Regions from separate parts of the Streptomyces sp. NBC_00388 genome, predicted to be linked through region 1. Evidence: riboswitches for the same ligand, from Rfam matches in the RefSeq annotation. Region 1 holds a riboswitch; the other holds the start of a gene.

Region 1 (7,327 bases):
CGGGTCCACCACGGCCGACACCTGGGGCGGCAGCGCGGCCGGCGGCCTGCGGGGCGCGGAGTCGGCGACGGGCTGGTGGTTCTCGGTGGTCAGGGCGATCCGCCGGCCGGACTGCCGGGCCAGCTTGCGTACCGTCTCCCCGACACCGTCCCACCGGGGATGCGCCGCCGCGTAGCCGAGCAGGGTGTTGTAGATACGGGTGTCGGCGGTGAGGTTCTGGCCCTGCTCCTGTTTGATCGCACCCGATGTGGTCTGGGCGGCGAGCCAGGCGGTCGCCACCACCGAACAGGCTGCCACCAGCGCCGACACCGCCAGGAGCCGGCCGAGCAGGCTCTTGCGCAACGGCATTCGCGTCCGCCGGGCGCCCTCCTGGCCTCCCGCGCGGGAGGCCGGGGCCCGCGTCCTTCCGCGCCCTTCACCGCGCCGCAACGGGGGCGCCCTTCGCGGGGTCGGTCAGCTTGTAGCCGACGCCGAACACCGTGAGCAGCCGGACCGGCCGGCGCGGGGCCGCCTCTATCTTCTTGCGCAGGTTCATCACGTGCACATCGACCGTGCGGTTGCTGATGTACCGGTCGAAGCCGTGCAGTTCGGCCAGCAGCTGCTGCCGGGTGAAGACCCGGTCCGGCTCGGCGGCCATCGTGGCCAGTACCCGGAACTCGCCGGGGGTGCAGTCGACCTGCTCGCCCCCGACGGACACGGAGTGCCGCGCCGTGTCCACGACCAGCGCGCCCACGGAGAGGGGCCGGTCGGCGGCGGGCGCCGTGTCCGCGGGGCGCTGGGAGCGGCGGAGCAGGGTGCGCACCCGCGCCATCAGCTCGCGTGGGCTGTAGGGCTTGGTCATGTAGTCGTCCGCGCCCAGGTCGAGACCGAGCAGCAGATCGTCCTCGGTGGTGCGGGCCGTCAGCATCAGGACCGGCAACTCCCGTGACTCCGCGCGCAGGACCCGTACGACGTCCAGCCCGTCGGCGCGCGGCATCATCACATCCAGCACCAGGAGATCCGGTGTTCCGTGCCGCACCTCCTCCAGGGCCGCTAGGCCGTCACCCACCACCGTGACCGCGTGTCCTTCGCGTTCCAGGTAACGGCGGACCAGTTCGGCCTGTTTCTCGTCGTCTTCAGCGACGATGACATGTGCGCACACGCCGCTGATCGTAGATGAGTCCGGAAACCCCCGGACGGCCGCCGCCTACGATGGGGCCGCATGGAGAACTGGGAGAGGGCCGGTCAGCCGGCCGGTGACGTACCGGGCGCGCCGTCCGCCGTCCCGGGGGAGCGGGAAGGCCGGATGGGTGCGGCCGGGGCCGAGGCGCTGGCCAGGCGGGTGCACGCGGCGCAGACCGACAAGGCGGGGCAGCCGTACACCGTGCACCTGGCCGCGGTCGCGGAAGGAGTCGCCGCACGCGGCGGCACCGATGAGCAGATCGCCGCCGCCTGGCTGCACGACGCGGTCGAGGACGGCGCGCTGACGGCGTCCTGGCTGGAGTCGGCGCCGCTGTCGCGCGCCGTCAAGGACATGGTGGCCGCCATGACCAAGCGGGCGGGGGAGAGCCCCGAGGCGTACGCGGCCAGGATCCTCGCGGTCCCGGGCGCGCTGCTGATCAAGGAAGCCGACCTCGCGCACAACGCCGACCCGCAGCGGCTCGCGGTGCTCGACGCGCCGGTCCGGGAGCGGCTCACCGCCAAGTACGCCAGGATGCGCGGCCTGCTGGGGCTCGGCTGACCTGCCCGTCGCACCCCGCCGCGCAGCCGCCACCGGGGCCCCGCCCCGCCGCGACGGCCGCGCGGGAGCACACCTCCGGGGCGGGCCGCGCGGCGGCTGCCGACAGGCCCTGGGCTCTACGTGCGCGGCCGGTGCCCCCGCTCCTGCCGGGGGAACCGCTGGTCGGCTCCGGGCAGTGTCGGCTTGGGGAGCGTGGCCACCTCCTCCTTCGCCTGCTCCAGCTGCCCGGCTGTGTCGTCCGGCAGGTGCGGCGGGCGGTGGTGGCCGTCGGAGAAGCGGAAGGCCGAGGTCAGATCGCCGAAGGTACGGCGGCGCCACTGGGTGATGTTGGGCTCCCGTACCCCGGTGAACCGCTCAAGGAACTGCAGCGCCGACGTGTGGTCGAACTGCTCGCCCGCGACCCAGCCGCCCACCGTCCACGGCGACACGATGATCGCCGGGACCCGGAAGCCGCCGCCGATCGGCAGACCCTGGACGAACTCGTCCGTGGTACCCGCCTTCGGAGTGGGGGGTGCCACATGGTCGAACAGGCCGTCGTTCTCGTCGTAGTTGAGGATGAAGGCGGTCTTCGCCCATACCTTCGGGTTGGACGCGATGGCTTCGATCTTCTGGGCCACGAAGTCCGCGCCCGCCGCCGGGAGGTAGTCCGGGTGCTCGGACTGGTAGCTCGTCGGCATGATCCAGGAGACGGCAGGCAGCCGGTCGTTGCGGGCGTCGTCCTCGAACGTCCCCTCCGGCTGCGGGCGGACCCCGCGCTCGTACAGCTCGTCCCCGGGCCTGGCGTCCTTGAACGTCCGGAAGTTCTCCAGCATGTTGCAGCCGTAGTCGTCGTCCTGCTGGTAGACCTTCCAGCTGACGCCCGCCGCCTGCAACCGCTCGGCGTACGTCGTCCAGCGGTACGGCGTGGGCGCGGTGTTGTTCAGGATCGGCCCGCCCTGGGTGCCGCCCGGGTCGAGCGTGCCCGTCATCCAGTACAGCCGGTTCGGCCAGGTGGGTCCGAACACCGAACAGAAGTAGTTGTCGCAGATGGTGAAGGTCTCCGCGAGCGCGAACTGGAAGGGGATGTCCTCGCGGGTGTAGTAGCCCATGACATAGGGGCCGTTGAGGCCGTCGGCCTTGCGGTGGGCGGGGAGCCACTGGTCCATCCGCCCGCCGTTCCACGCCTCGTGCTGCACCGACCAGGCGTGGCTGGTGGACGGGATGGCCTGGGCGCTCGACGTGTGCGTGTCCAGGTGGAAGGGGAGCAGATAGCCCTTCGGGTTCACCGCGTCGGGCTGGTAGAAGACCGGCCTGCCGTCGGCCAGCTTCTGCGCGTGCGGGTCGCTGAAGCCCCGCACACCGGACAGCGTGCCGAAGTAGTGGTCGAACGAGCGGTTCTCCTGCATCAGCAGGACGACGTGTTCGATATCGCGCAGCGAGCCGTGGCGCGGCGGCCCGGCCGCGACGGCCTTCTGCACGCTGGGCGGCAGCAGCGAGAGCGCCGCCGCGCCGCCGACCGCGCCCGCCGCTGATCCAAGGAGTCTGCGTCGCGTCAAACCGGCCATGAACATCCCCTCCGCAAGCTCGGACGGGCCCTTGTGCAGGACCCTCCGGAACTCTCGCGGGCCGCCGGTGAGGGGCGGAGGAGCGAAACGGTGAACAGGCGGCCAATGAGTGGCAAGGGGTTCGCCAAGCCATGGCCCGGTGCTGCCGCACGGAAGGAGCCCTGCCCGGACACGGCCCGGGCAGGGCTCCTCGGCCGCCACCGCGCGGAGACGAAGGCTTGGGCGGAACCGGTCGGTTCACGGGGGAGGCCGGTTCACTCCGGCGGTACGCGCGCTCAGTTGACGGGAGCGGTGCTCCGCGCCGCCGGGCCGTCCGCGTCCTGTGCCGGAGCCGTCCGCGGCAGGAGATGACGTTCGGCGAGGTGGCCGAAGAGCAGTCCGAACGCGGTCCACAGGGTGAGCTGGATGGCGAGCGCCGAGAGCCGGAACTGCCAGAGCAGGGTGGCCGGGAAGTCCCCGGGCACCTCGTTGACGGCGGGCAGGAACGCGTAGGCGAGACCGACGGCCACCAGGAAGGCGGCCCCGGCCGTGACGGTCGCGTTCCAGTTGCCGAGCCGGGGAGCGAGCCGTTTGCCGAGGATCACAGTGGCGACGGCGAGCAGCACACTGAGCACCATCATCAGGAAGTACAGCGTGGTGCGCTTGCCAATCGTGTCGGGTTCGCCCACCGACGGTGGGTTGGCCGGGTACTTGAGGAACGGCACGAGGTACACGGCGATCAGCGCGGCGACCGAGATCAGCACGGCGGTCGCCCGCGGCCCGAACCGGCCGATACGCCCGAGCGCGAAGCAGAACGCGAGCGCGGCGATACCGCCGATCGCGACTCCGAAGACGAGCACACCGGTGGCAAGACCCGCCGTCGACTGGAGGGAGCGGCTGACCACCTCCATCTCGTGCTCGTGGCTGTGCGCGTCCTCGAACGCGATGGCCGAGTCCACCCGCGGTTCGCCGAGCAGGTAGGCGACGACCAGGGCCAGCAGGCCGGCGACGAGACCGGCCAGCATGCCGCGGACGAGCAGGGCGCGTATGGATATGGAGTTCATGGATGAGGTCCCCTGGACGTCAGTGGTCAGTGGCAGGGGAAGCCGAGGAGATGACGTCCGTCGTGCACCCACTCGTGCACGTCCGTTCCCGAGACGAGAGAGGTCGCTCCCTGCTCGGCGCCGACGAAGTACAGCAGGATGAGCATGAGGATCCCGAAGAAGACCGCCCAGGGGGCGATGGCCTTGAGGGAGAGGGGAGCGATCGCCGGAGTGGCGGGGGCGCTCGGTGCGGGGGCAAGGGAGTTTGCCATGGCAGAACCTCCTGGGGAACACGCGTCCCGATCGTGGTGCCTGAGACGAAGGTGCTGGGTCTGACTTCCCGCGGGGCGGGTTCACAGTGGCGCGACCGTGCCGGGTTTCCACCGGACTTCCATTACGCCTTCGTCATGTTCACGTGGACCGTACCGCCTGCCGGGGCGGCTCCGCTACGGGCCCGTCCGGCCGGACGGGCCGTCACACCCCGTGCGGGCCTCCCCGGCCCACGTGATCTGCTTGCCCTGCCGAGCGGCCGGACGGCGGACGGGAACAGTGATGACGGTACGCGTGATGTTGATCTCACCTGCTCGCAGCGCCGCGCTGCGGGAGGCCCGCTTCGGCGGCGAGGGACCACTGGACGAGGCGGGTCTGCGCAGCGCGGAGCGGGCCGTGGACGCCGTACCGGGGGCCGGCCGGCTGCTGACCGCTCCGGATGGCCGCTGCCGGCAGACGGCCGGCGCGCTGGGTCTGCGGGCCACGCCCGAACCCGCCATCCGGGAATGGGACTTGGGCCGCTGGACCGGCGCCACCCTGGACGAACTGACCGGGCGCGAACCGGATGCGGTGGCCGCCTGGCTGGCCGATCCCTCCGCGGCGCCGCACGGCGGGGAGTCCCTGCACCGGCTGTGCGAGCGGGCAGGCGGCTGGCTGGAGGGGCTGGCAGGCGAGGGCGGCCGGGTGCTCGCGGTCGCCGGGCCCGCCGTGGTGCGGGCAGCCGTACTCCATGCGCTGGCCCTGCCCGCCGGGGTGTTCTGGCGCCTGGACGTGGCCCCGCTGACGCTGACCGAGCTGAGCGGCAGGGCCGGACGGTGGAACCTGCGCACCGGACGGCCGCTGGAGCCATGACCCGGGATGCGCGTACGCGGCCGGTGCGCTCCGCTGGAGGCAGCGGTGCGCCGAGAATCACATCCGCGGGCCGCCCCGGCGGGAATCCTCGCCGGTCGTGACAGGCTGAAGTGAAGGACATCAACACCGAGGTCACCGAGGTCACCGGCTCCACCGGCATCGAGGTGACAGACGCGAAAAGGCAGGGCGGTCATGGGAGAGCTGATTCTCGTACGGCACGGTGAGACCAGCTGGAGCCGCACCGGGAAGCACACCAGCTGGACGGATCTGCCGCTGACCGCGGCCGGCGAGGAGCAGGCCCGCGCGGTCACGCCGCTGCTGGCCCAGCGGCGGATCGCGCTCACCCTGACCAGCACCCTGACCCGCGCCAGGCGGACCGCCGAGCTGGCCGGCCTCGCGCCCGCCCACACCGACGCCGACCTCCACGAGTGGGACTACGGCGCGTACGAGGGCATCACCAGCGTGGAGATCCACCGGGACCGGCCCGACTGGGACCTGTGGACGGACGGAGTGGCCGAGGGCCCGCCCGAGCACCCCGGCGAGACCCCGCAGCAGGTCGGTGAGCGCGCCGACCGCCTCCTGAAGCGGGTCGACGTGGCGCTGCGCGACGCGGACCTCGACGGGGAGGGCGGAGACGTCGTCCTCGTGGGCCACGCCCACTTCCTGCGGGTGCTGACCGCGCGCCGCCTCGGCCTGCCGGCCTCCGCGGGAGCGCTCTTCCGGCTGGACACCGCATCCGTGAGCCGGATCGGCACCGAACACGGCCGGCCCGCCCTCGCCGTCTGGAACCAGGTCCCGGGGCCCGTCAGCGGGTGACGGGCGCCGTCCCGGCCGTCGTCTCCACTTCCAGCAGCGAGGCGCTCTGCCGCTCGGCCTCGAAGGCGGCGTGCCCGCCCCGCAGCCCGAACAGGCGCTTGCCGAGCAGGATGTAGAGCACCGCCAGGACGTTGACCGCCAGGGTGGCGATCTTCAGCCAGCTGACCTTCTCGGTGAGTTCGTACACCTCCAGCGGCAGGAACACCGCCGTGGCGACGACGGTCAGATACTCCGCCCAGCGCTTCGCGCGCCACAGTCCGACGCCCTCGACGATCTCGATCAGTGCGTAGACGACCAGCAGGGTGGCCACCAGGACCAGCGTGGAGTGCTTGTAGCCGAAGGTCTTCTGGATGGTGCCGACGACCGGTGAGTGGTCCAGGTCGTAGTGGAAGTGGCGGAACACCGGGCGCAGGACGTCCAGGTTCTCGTCGAAGAGCCGGCGCACCGCGTCCTGGCTGTTGCTGAACTTCCACACGGCCACGGCGACCAGCACGATGAACACGCCGCGCACCGCCCGCTCCACGGCGAGGAAGCGCAGGATGAACAGATCGCGCAGTACCTTGCCGCGCGGCACGAGCGGGGCGTCCTGCGCGGGGCCCGCCCCGTGCGGGCCGCCCAGCGCGAAGTCCCCGCAGCGCAGGCAGCGCCAGGCCTCGCCGAGCCCTGTCTCGGCGCGCAGCCGCGCCGCGAGCTCCGGTTCCTGCGGGGCGTACGTCACATGCCCACGCCGTGCGCAGGTGCGCCGGTCCCAGTCGATCTTCATGTTCGGTCTTCCCCGTGACTGTTGGTTCCTGTGATGCCCGGCGCCGGCCGGTGGCGGCCGTACCGGTCCAGCGCGGACCGTAGCAGGGCATCGGATGCACCGGATGACAGGCCACCGACAGGTGGGACCCGGGTCCCGGGACGCGGGAATCCTCCAGGGCAGAAGCGAGCAGAAAGATTACTGCCAACGCCCGCAGGGCATGGGGACTTCTGCTCACTCGTGAACCGGTCCTTCCGGACCGCCCCGCGGCCGCGGCCTGCCGGGATATTCTCAGAATCCGTTTGTGCAGGCAGGGGAGGAACGATGGGGTCCCGGAAGGAACGCCCGGCGGCTGTACCGC
Region 2 (7,327 bases), 5.9 Mb from region 1:
ATCAAGGACGCGCAGATCCGCGACGGGCTGCACGTCCTGGGTACCCCGCCCGCCGGGGCCGACCGGGTCAACCTGGTGCTGGCCATTCTGCGCGCCCGGCAGATCTGGGGCGGCACCGCCTCCCTGCCGGGGCTGCGCGAAGCCCTGGGCCTGGACGAGGCCAACGCGACCCGCACCGCGGCCGACACCGCCGAGGAGCAGGCGCGTGTCCTGGTCGAGGCCATGGAGGCGGCCGACTGGGATCCCGGGGCCGTCGCCGAGGTGGCCGAGGGCCACCCCCGCGCGGTCGCCGACATCCTCGGCTTCGCGGCCCGCGAGGTCGTGCCGCGGCTGGCCGCCACCACGGACGAGATCGACCACGCCCTGCACGCGCTGGACGGCGGCTTCGTCCCGGCAGGCCCCTCCGGTTCCCCGCTGCGCGGTCTGGTCAACGTCCTGCCGACCGGCCGCAACTTCTACTCCGTCGACCCCAAGGCCATCCCGTCCCGGCTCGCCTGGGAGACCGGACAACTGCTCGCCGATTCGCTGCTGGAGCGCTACCGCACCGACAACGGCGAATGGCCCACATCGGTGGGTCTCTCCCTGTGGGGGACCAGCGCGATGCGCACGTCGGGCGACGACGTTGCGGAGGCTCTCGCGCTCCTGGGCATCCGTCCGGTGTGGGACGACGCCTCACGCCGCGTCACCGGTCTTGAGCCGGTCCCGCTCGGTGAGCTGGGCCGCCCCCGCATCGATGTCACCCTGCGCATCTCGGGCTTCTTCCGGGACGCGTTCCCGCACACCATCGGCCTGCTGGACGACGCGGTACGGCTGGCCGCGTCCCTGGACGAACCCGACGAGCAGAACTTCGTACGCGCCCACACCCGGGCCGACCTCGCCGAGCACGGTGACGAACGCCGGGCCACCACCCGGATCTTCGGCTCCCGCCCCGGCACCTACGGCGCCGGGATCCTCCAGCTCATCGACAGCCGGGACTGGCGCACCGACGCCGACCTCGCCGAGGTGTACACGGTCTGGGGCGGCTATGCCTACGGCCGGGAGCTGGACGGCCGCCCGGCCCGCGCGGAGATGGAGACCGCGTACAAGAGGATCACGGTCGCGGCGAAGAACACGGACACCCGCGAACACGACATCGCGGACTCCGACGACTACTTCCAGTACCACGGCGGCATGGTGGCCACGGTCCGGGCACTGCGCGGAAGCGCGCCGGAGGCGTACATCGGGGACTCCACCCGTCCCGAGACCGTTCGCACCCGCACCCTCGTCGAGGAGACCTCACGGGTCTTCCGCGCGCGGGTGGTCAACCCCCGGTGGATCGAGGCGATGCGGCGGCACGGCTACAAGGGTGCCTTCGAACTCGCTGCCACCGTCGACTACCTCTTCGGATACGACGCCACCACCGGGGTCGTCGCCGACTGGATGTACGACAAGCTCACCGAGACCTACGTACTCGACCCGGTGAACCGCGACTTCCTCCAGCAGGCCAACCCCTGGGCCCTGCACGGGATCGCGGAACGGCTGCTGGAGGCTGAGTCCCGGGGCATGTGGGCCGAGCCGGACCCGGCAACGCTCGAAGCGCTGCGCCAGGTCTATCTGGAGACCGAGGGAAACCTGGAGGGCGAGGACTGACCGTCCTGGCCCCCCGAGGCGGGTCCCGAGGGCGGCGCGGCAGCGGAGCCGCGCCGCCCCGCAGTGGTGCGCGGCGACGGAACCCGTCCGCCGGCGGGCCGATGCGCCTCCGATACCCGCCCACGGGGAGCCGGTTGCAGCCACGGCAGCCCGGAACCTAGGGTGAAAGGGCCGTGGTGCTCGGGAAGACCGGTGACAGCCCCTTCGGGGGGTCTCAGACCGGAGCGGCCCTCGCCACTGTGATCGGGGAGCCCCGTCCCGTCGAAGCCACTGGCCGCGCCCGCGGCCGGGAAGGCAGGGCCGGAGGCGAGCGTCAGCGAACCCGTCAGCCAGGAGACCGGCCACGGCATCTCACGAAGTGATCCACGAGGTGCTGGAGCGTGACCCGCATGACCCTGCCCGAAACCGCCGTGTTCGCCTGGCGGCGCGAGGACACCCTGCGTACCGCCGGACTGCTGGCGGTGATAGCGGCGCTCCACGCCGTCGCGTTCGGCGTCCTGTTCCTGCTGGTGGAGCCAGGGCACTACGAAGTCGGCTCCAAGGCGTTCGGGGTGGGCCTCGGCGTCACCGCGTACACACTCGGGATGCGGCACGCCTTCGACGCCGACCACATCGCCGCCATCGACAACACCACACGCAAACTCATGGCCGACGGGAAGCGCCCGGTCTCGGTGGGCTTCTGGTTCGCGCTGGGCCACTCCAGTGTGGTGGTGGCCATGGCCGCGCTGGTCGCCGGGGGAGCGCGGCTCGCCGGCGTGCTCATGAACGAGGGCTCGGACGCCCATCAGGTGCTCGGAGTCGTCGGCACGAGTGTGTCCGGTACCTTCCTGTACCTCATCGCGGCGCTCAATCTCGTGGCCCTCGCCGGGATCCTGCGGGTGTTCCGGGAGATGCGCGCCGGACGTTTCGACGAGGCCGAACTCGAATCGCACCTGGACTCACGCGGGTTCATGAACCGCATACTCGGCCGGTTCACCAAGTCCATCACCAGGCCGGGCCAGATGTACCCCCTCGGCTTCCTCTTCGGCCTGGGCTTCGACACCGCGACCGAGGTCACCCTCATGGTGATGGCGGGCAGCGGCGCCGCAGCGGGGCTGCCCTGGTACGCCGTCCTCTGTCTGCCGCTGCTCTTCGCGGCCGGCATGAGCCTCTTCGACACACTCGACGGCACCTTCATGAACTTCGCGTACCAGTGGGCCTTCTCCAACCCGGTGCGCAAGGTCTTCTACAACCTCGCCATCACCGGTCTGTCGATCGCCGTCGCGTTCCTCATCGGCACCATCGAACTGATCGGTGTGCTGCACGACAAGCTCGGCCTCCAGGACGCGGTCACCGACTGGATAGCGGGCCTCGATCTCGGGAACGTGGGCTACCTCATCGTCGGACTCTTCGTCCTGGTATGGGTCGCTGCACTGGCCTACTGGCGGATTGCCAGGGTGGAGGAGCGGTGGACGCTCCGGGCCGCCGACAGCGGCTGAACCGGCAAGGGCGGGGGCTGCTGGTGAGCCCGCACCCCCGCCTGCCACGGGTGCGACCACGGCGTGTCGCGGGCCGCGGGGGTGAGGGTTGAGCCCGTCGGAGTGGTTGTGCACGCGTTTCCGGCGGTGTCGGCGGTGCTTTCGCGCCGTTGTATGGCAGTACGGTGCCATGCAGTCTGAAAATCACACTAATACGCAAGGGCGTCGCAGGTTCGTACGCGCCGCCGTGGGTCTCGGCGCTCTGGCCGTCGGCGGAGTGTTCTCCCGGGCCTACGGTCCCTCCGGCGCCACCGCGCCCCATCCGTCACACACACCGTCCACCGCCGCACCGCCCCACCGCGTCCGGGCGCCGGCCGCCGGGCCGCCGGCGGCCGTGCCCGCCAGACCCCCCACGTACCGGCTGCGCCCCTTCGCTGGCGAGACGTCGATGGGCTCCCCCTCCCGGAACCCGGCGGTCCGCACCCACGCGGTCTACTCCATGGACGGGCCGGGCCGCAGGATCGCCCTCACCTTCGACGACGGCCCCGACCCCCTCTACACACCCCAGGTGCTGCGCATCCTCGCCCAGTACGACGTGCAGGCGACGTTCTGCGTGATCGGTGAGAACGCCGTCGAATACCCGCAGTTGCTCCATGACATCGCGAACGGGGGCCACGCGGTCGCCAACCACTCCTGGACCCACCCCCAGCTCACCAAGGTGAGGCCGGCCGCCGCCCGGTCCGAACTCACCAGGACCAGCGAGCTGATCGAGAAGGTGCTCGGCGCCCCGCCGGAGTGGGCCCGCGCACCGTACGGCGACTGGAACCCGGCCACCCTCGGGATCTGCGCCGAGCTGGGCATGGAGCCGCTGGGCTGGTCGCTCGACACCAACGACTGGGCGCGGCCGGGAACGAAGAGCATCACCGGCTCCGTGCTGCGCGACGTCAAGGACGGCGCGATCGTGCTCTGTCACGACGGCGGTGGCAACCGGTCCCAGACCGTCGCCGCACTCAGGTACTACCTTCCCCGGCTCCTCGACAGCGGCTACATCCCCGTGCGGCCCGATCTCTGACCCCACGGCACCGCCCCGCCGGGTCACCGCGGTGGCCCGGCGACGTGGACGCGAGGAAGGATGTATGTGCCCCGGTTCCGGATGATTGTTACGCTCGATCGATGAAATTCGGCGCCAACATCCTGAACTTCGGCCCCGGCACCACCCCCGCCACACTCCTCCGGCAGGCGCTGGACGCAAGGGAGTTGGGCTACTCCTTCGCGATGATCTCCGACCACGTCGCAGTGACCGCCGATGTGCACGAGGCGTACCCGGCGCCCTTCTATGATCAGTTCGTGCTCGCCGCGCATCTGGCCGGGCGCGTACCCGGGCTCACCCTCGGCACGACCGTCACGGTGATCCCCTACCGTCACCCGCTGCACACCGCCCGTATGGCTGCCAATATCGACTGTCTGAACCCGGACGGATTCATCCTCGGCGCGGGGACCGGCTGGTCACGGACCGAATACGCGGCGCTGGGGGTCCCGTTCGCCGAGCGGGGACGCATCGCGGACGAGTATCTGGCCGCGATCCGGGCCGCCCTGACCGAGGACCCCACCACCTTCCGGGGACGGTACGTCTCGTACGAGGACGTGCACACCGCACCGGCCCCCCAGGGTGCCCCCGGGCTGCCCGTCTGGGTGGGCGGCAACTCGCCCGCGGCGCTCCGGCGTGCGGCCAGGCTCGGCGAAGGCTGGCACCCCTATCTGGCGACGCTGCCCGCGATGCGGGCGGGGCTCGCGGTGCTCGCCGAGGAGGCGGAGCGCGCGGGCCGGGCGGCGCCCGCCCTCGTGCCCCGGCTGCAGGTGCGGATCACCGGGAGCAGGATCGGCGGGGACCACCCGGTGGGCCACGGCACGCCCGACCAGATCCGCGAGGAGCTCTCGGCCCTGGCGGACCTCGGGGCCACCCATCTGCTCCTGGACACCAATCCGGATTCACCCGCCCTGCGCGGCACTGCGGACGAGGACCGCCGGGTCCTGGAACTCCTCACCGAGCGGGTGCTGGACCCGGAGTCGGGAACCGTTCGCTGACAGGCGGCGGTGAACGGGGCGGTTCCGCCGGTGCGGAGCGCTGGGGCAGTGAGTGGCGCGGGGCGGTGCGGCCGGGCGGTGGATGGAGACGAGCCCGGGGTGCGTCGGGTCAATTACCGCCGGAGGGTGACCGGTTACTACCGCTCGCAGGGGCCTGGCCATAGTAAAAGACAGAAACACGGCGCACCCTCTTGCGGTGCCATAGCAATCGCTTACATGCTGACGCCCAACCGCACACCGGCGATCAGGAGATGTCATGCGCATGCCATTCAGTAGGGTTCCTTCCCTCAGGCCGCCCGGGCGCCGGCTCGTCAGATCCGGCACCGTGCTCGCCGCCACCGCGCTCCTCGCCGTCGGCGCTGCCGGGCAGTCGTGGGCATCGACGCCCACACTGCGCTGGACCACCGGCTCCCCGGCCCCGGTCTCCACGCTGCAGCTTCCGATGTCCGTGGACTCCGCCCCCGACGCGGCCGGCATGTACTTCGCCTACTACACGACACTGGAGAGCGGCACCCGGCCGTACGCCGGTTTCCAGCCGGAACCGGTCGACGCGAACGGGCACCACGCGCTCCAGGCGGTCTTCAGCTCCTTCAACGCCGACGCCACCACCACGGACACCCACTGCACCTACGGGGCCGACGGCGGAGCCGGAGTGAGCTGCGCGGTCCGGTTCGCGTACACACCCGGGACGATGTACTCACTCGTACTCAAGCGCGCCAGTGTCAGCGGTGACACGCAGCTGATGTCGGGGGACGTCGTCGCGACCGCGACGGGTGCGCCGGTGGCGCACATCGGCACCTTCGGCCTTCCTTCGGCGTCGGGGCGGTTCAAGAGTGCCGACCAGGGATTCATCGAGCCGTACCTCACGGCCGGCTGCGGCCAGCGGGTCACGGTGACCTACGGGAAGCCGGTCGGTACCGAGGCGGGTACGGATCATGTGGGGAGTCTCCCCACTGTCGCCGACCCGGCGTCGGGCAGCTGCCTGAGCACCACCTCGCAGACCACGGGGCAGGGGCAGCAGGTCACGGTGGCGGGCAACGCCGTGGCGGCGGATCGCTGAGGCGTGCCGTCAGAGCAGCGCCGACCGCCCGGAGGGGCGGCCCGGTCGGGCCGGACCGGGCCGGGACCGCAGGCCGGGGCGCCGCCGGGCGGTCGGCGGCCCCCGGCCGTTCGCGGGGGAGCGAGAGGGCCCCGGGGCGGCGCGTCCCTACTTCACGACAACGGTCCACCGGGTGTCACTCAGCCCGGTCCGGATGTGCAGCAGTGCCGTGCTGGTGGACTGCGAGGAGGCGACCGCCAGCGGCAGGGTGGTGTGGAACGCGGCACCCGGAGCCAGGGCCGGCACACTCCAGTACTGCCAGCTGCCGCTGAACCCCGAGGTGCCGGTGAACGACTGCATCTGGGTCGCCGCGGTGGTGGATCCGGAGGTGTTGGTGAGGGTGACGGGCACGGAGGTGGTGGTCCCGCGTGGCACGGTGCAGTTGCCGCTGGGGGGTGTCGCGGTGGCGGTCAGCGGTCCGGTGCTCGGCGTTCCGGTGAGCACACCCATCTCGTACGCGTTCTGTGCCACCCAGTTGCAGGCCGTGGCGTCGTTGGCGGACGCCTCCCACACGACCGCGCCGTCGGTCTTCGCCTTGAGCTGCTCGATGGTGTAGCCCCAGGTGCTGCCCGACATGGTGGCACCGCCGGGGCTGCCGTCCCAGCTCGGTGAAACATACGGGTAGACGGGCTGACCCGGCGCGAGGGCGTGGTCGTTGGCCACGGACGCGTCGAGGGTGCTTGTCCAGGCGGCATCCGTCTGGGAGCTGCCGCGGTAGGCGCGGGGCGCGAAGAAGTCGAACAGGCCGTTCTGGTGCAACTGCTGGGTAAGGCTGTTGTTGGTGGTCGACGAGTCGTAACCGTACATACCGACCGGGGCGGACGGCGCAGCCTTGTGCGTCCAGGTGACGAGCTGCTTCCAGAGGCCGAAGGCGTTGGTCGCCGCCTTCCCCGAGAGGGCCGTGAGCACGATGTTCTCGAAGTCGAGCACGACCGGTGCGGATGCGCCGCCACCGAACTGGCTCGCGCTCATGTAGTCCTTGACCTTGCTCTCGTAGGCGGCTTCGGACGGCAGCGCCCCGCCGTTCGAATAGCAGCCCTCGGCGTCGCAGGTGAGG

Evidence for each region. Region 1 has a riboswitch for cobalamin ahead of OG917_RS28330 (CbtB domain-containing protein). Riboswitches for the same ligand answer to the same signal wherever they lie in the genome.
Region 2: linked by a shared signal. The riboswitch ahead of OG917_RS02445 (HoxN/HupN/NixA family nickel/cobalt transporter) and the one ahead of OG917_RS28330 (CbtB domain-containing protein) in region 1 are both predicted to bind cobalamin.

What each region holds. Positions count from the first base shown of each region.
Region 1 covers NZ_CP107948.1:6,359,978-6,367,304, forward strand. The annotation lists gene OG917_RS28305 (sensor histidine kinase) at 1-348, opposite strand, end outside; gene OG917_RS28310 (response regulator transcription factor) at 416-1,141, opposite strand; gene OG917_RS28315 (HD domain-containing protein) at 1,286-1,720, shown strand; gene OG917_RS28320 (alkaline phosphatase family protein) at 1,837-3,264, opposite strand; gene OG917_RS28325 (CbtA family protein) at 3,540-4,307, opposite strand; gene OG917_RS28330 (CbtB domain-containing protein) at 4,334-4,558, opposite strand; adenosylcobalamin (AdoCbl) riboswitch at 4,562-4,703, opposite strand; gene OG917_RS28335 (histidine phosphatase family protein) at 4,839-5,408, shown strand; gene OG917_RS28340 (histidine phosphatase family protein) at 5,601-6,224, shown strand; gene OG917_RS28345 (DUF2127 domain-containing protein) at 6,214-6,987, opposite strand; gene OG917_RS28350 (ATP-binding protein) at 7,291-7,327, shown strand, end outside.
Region 2 covers NZ_CP107948.1:509,457-516,783, reverse strand. The annotation lists gene cobN (cobaltochelatase subunit CobN) at 1-1,629, shown strand, start outside; cobalamin riboswitch at 1,787-1,989, shown strand; gene OG917_RS02445 (HoxN/HupN/NixA family nickel/cobalt transporter) at 2,019-3,107, shown strand; gene OG917_RS02440 (polysaccharide deacetylase family protein) at 3,481-4,158, shown strand; gene OG917_RS02435 (TIGR03619 family F420-dependent LLM class oxidoreductase) at 4,260-5,171, shown strand; gene OG917_RS02430 (hypothetical protein) at 5,434-6,231, shown strand; gene OG917_RS02425 (hypothetical protein) at 6,379-7,327, opposite strand, start outside.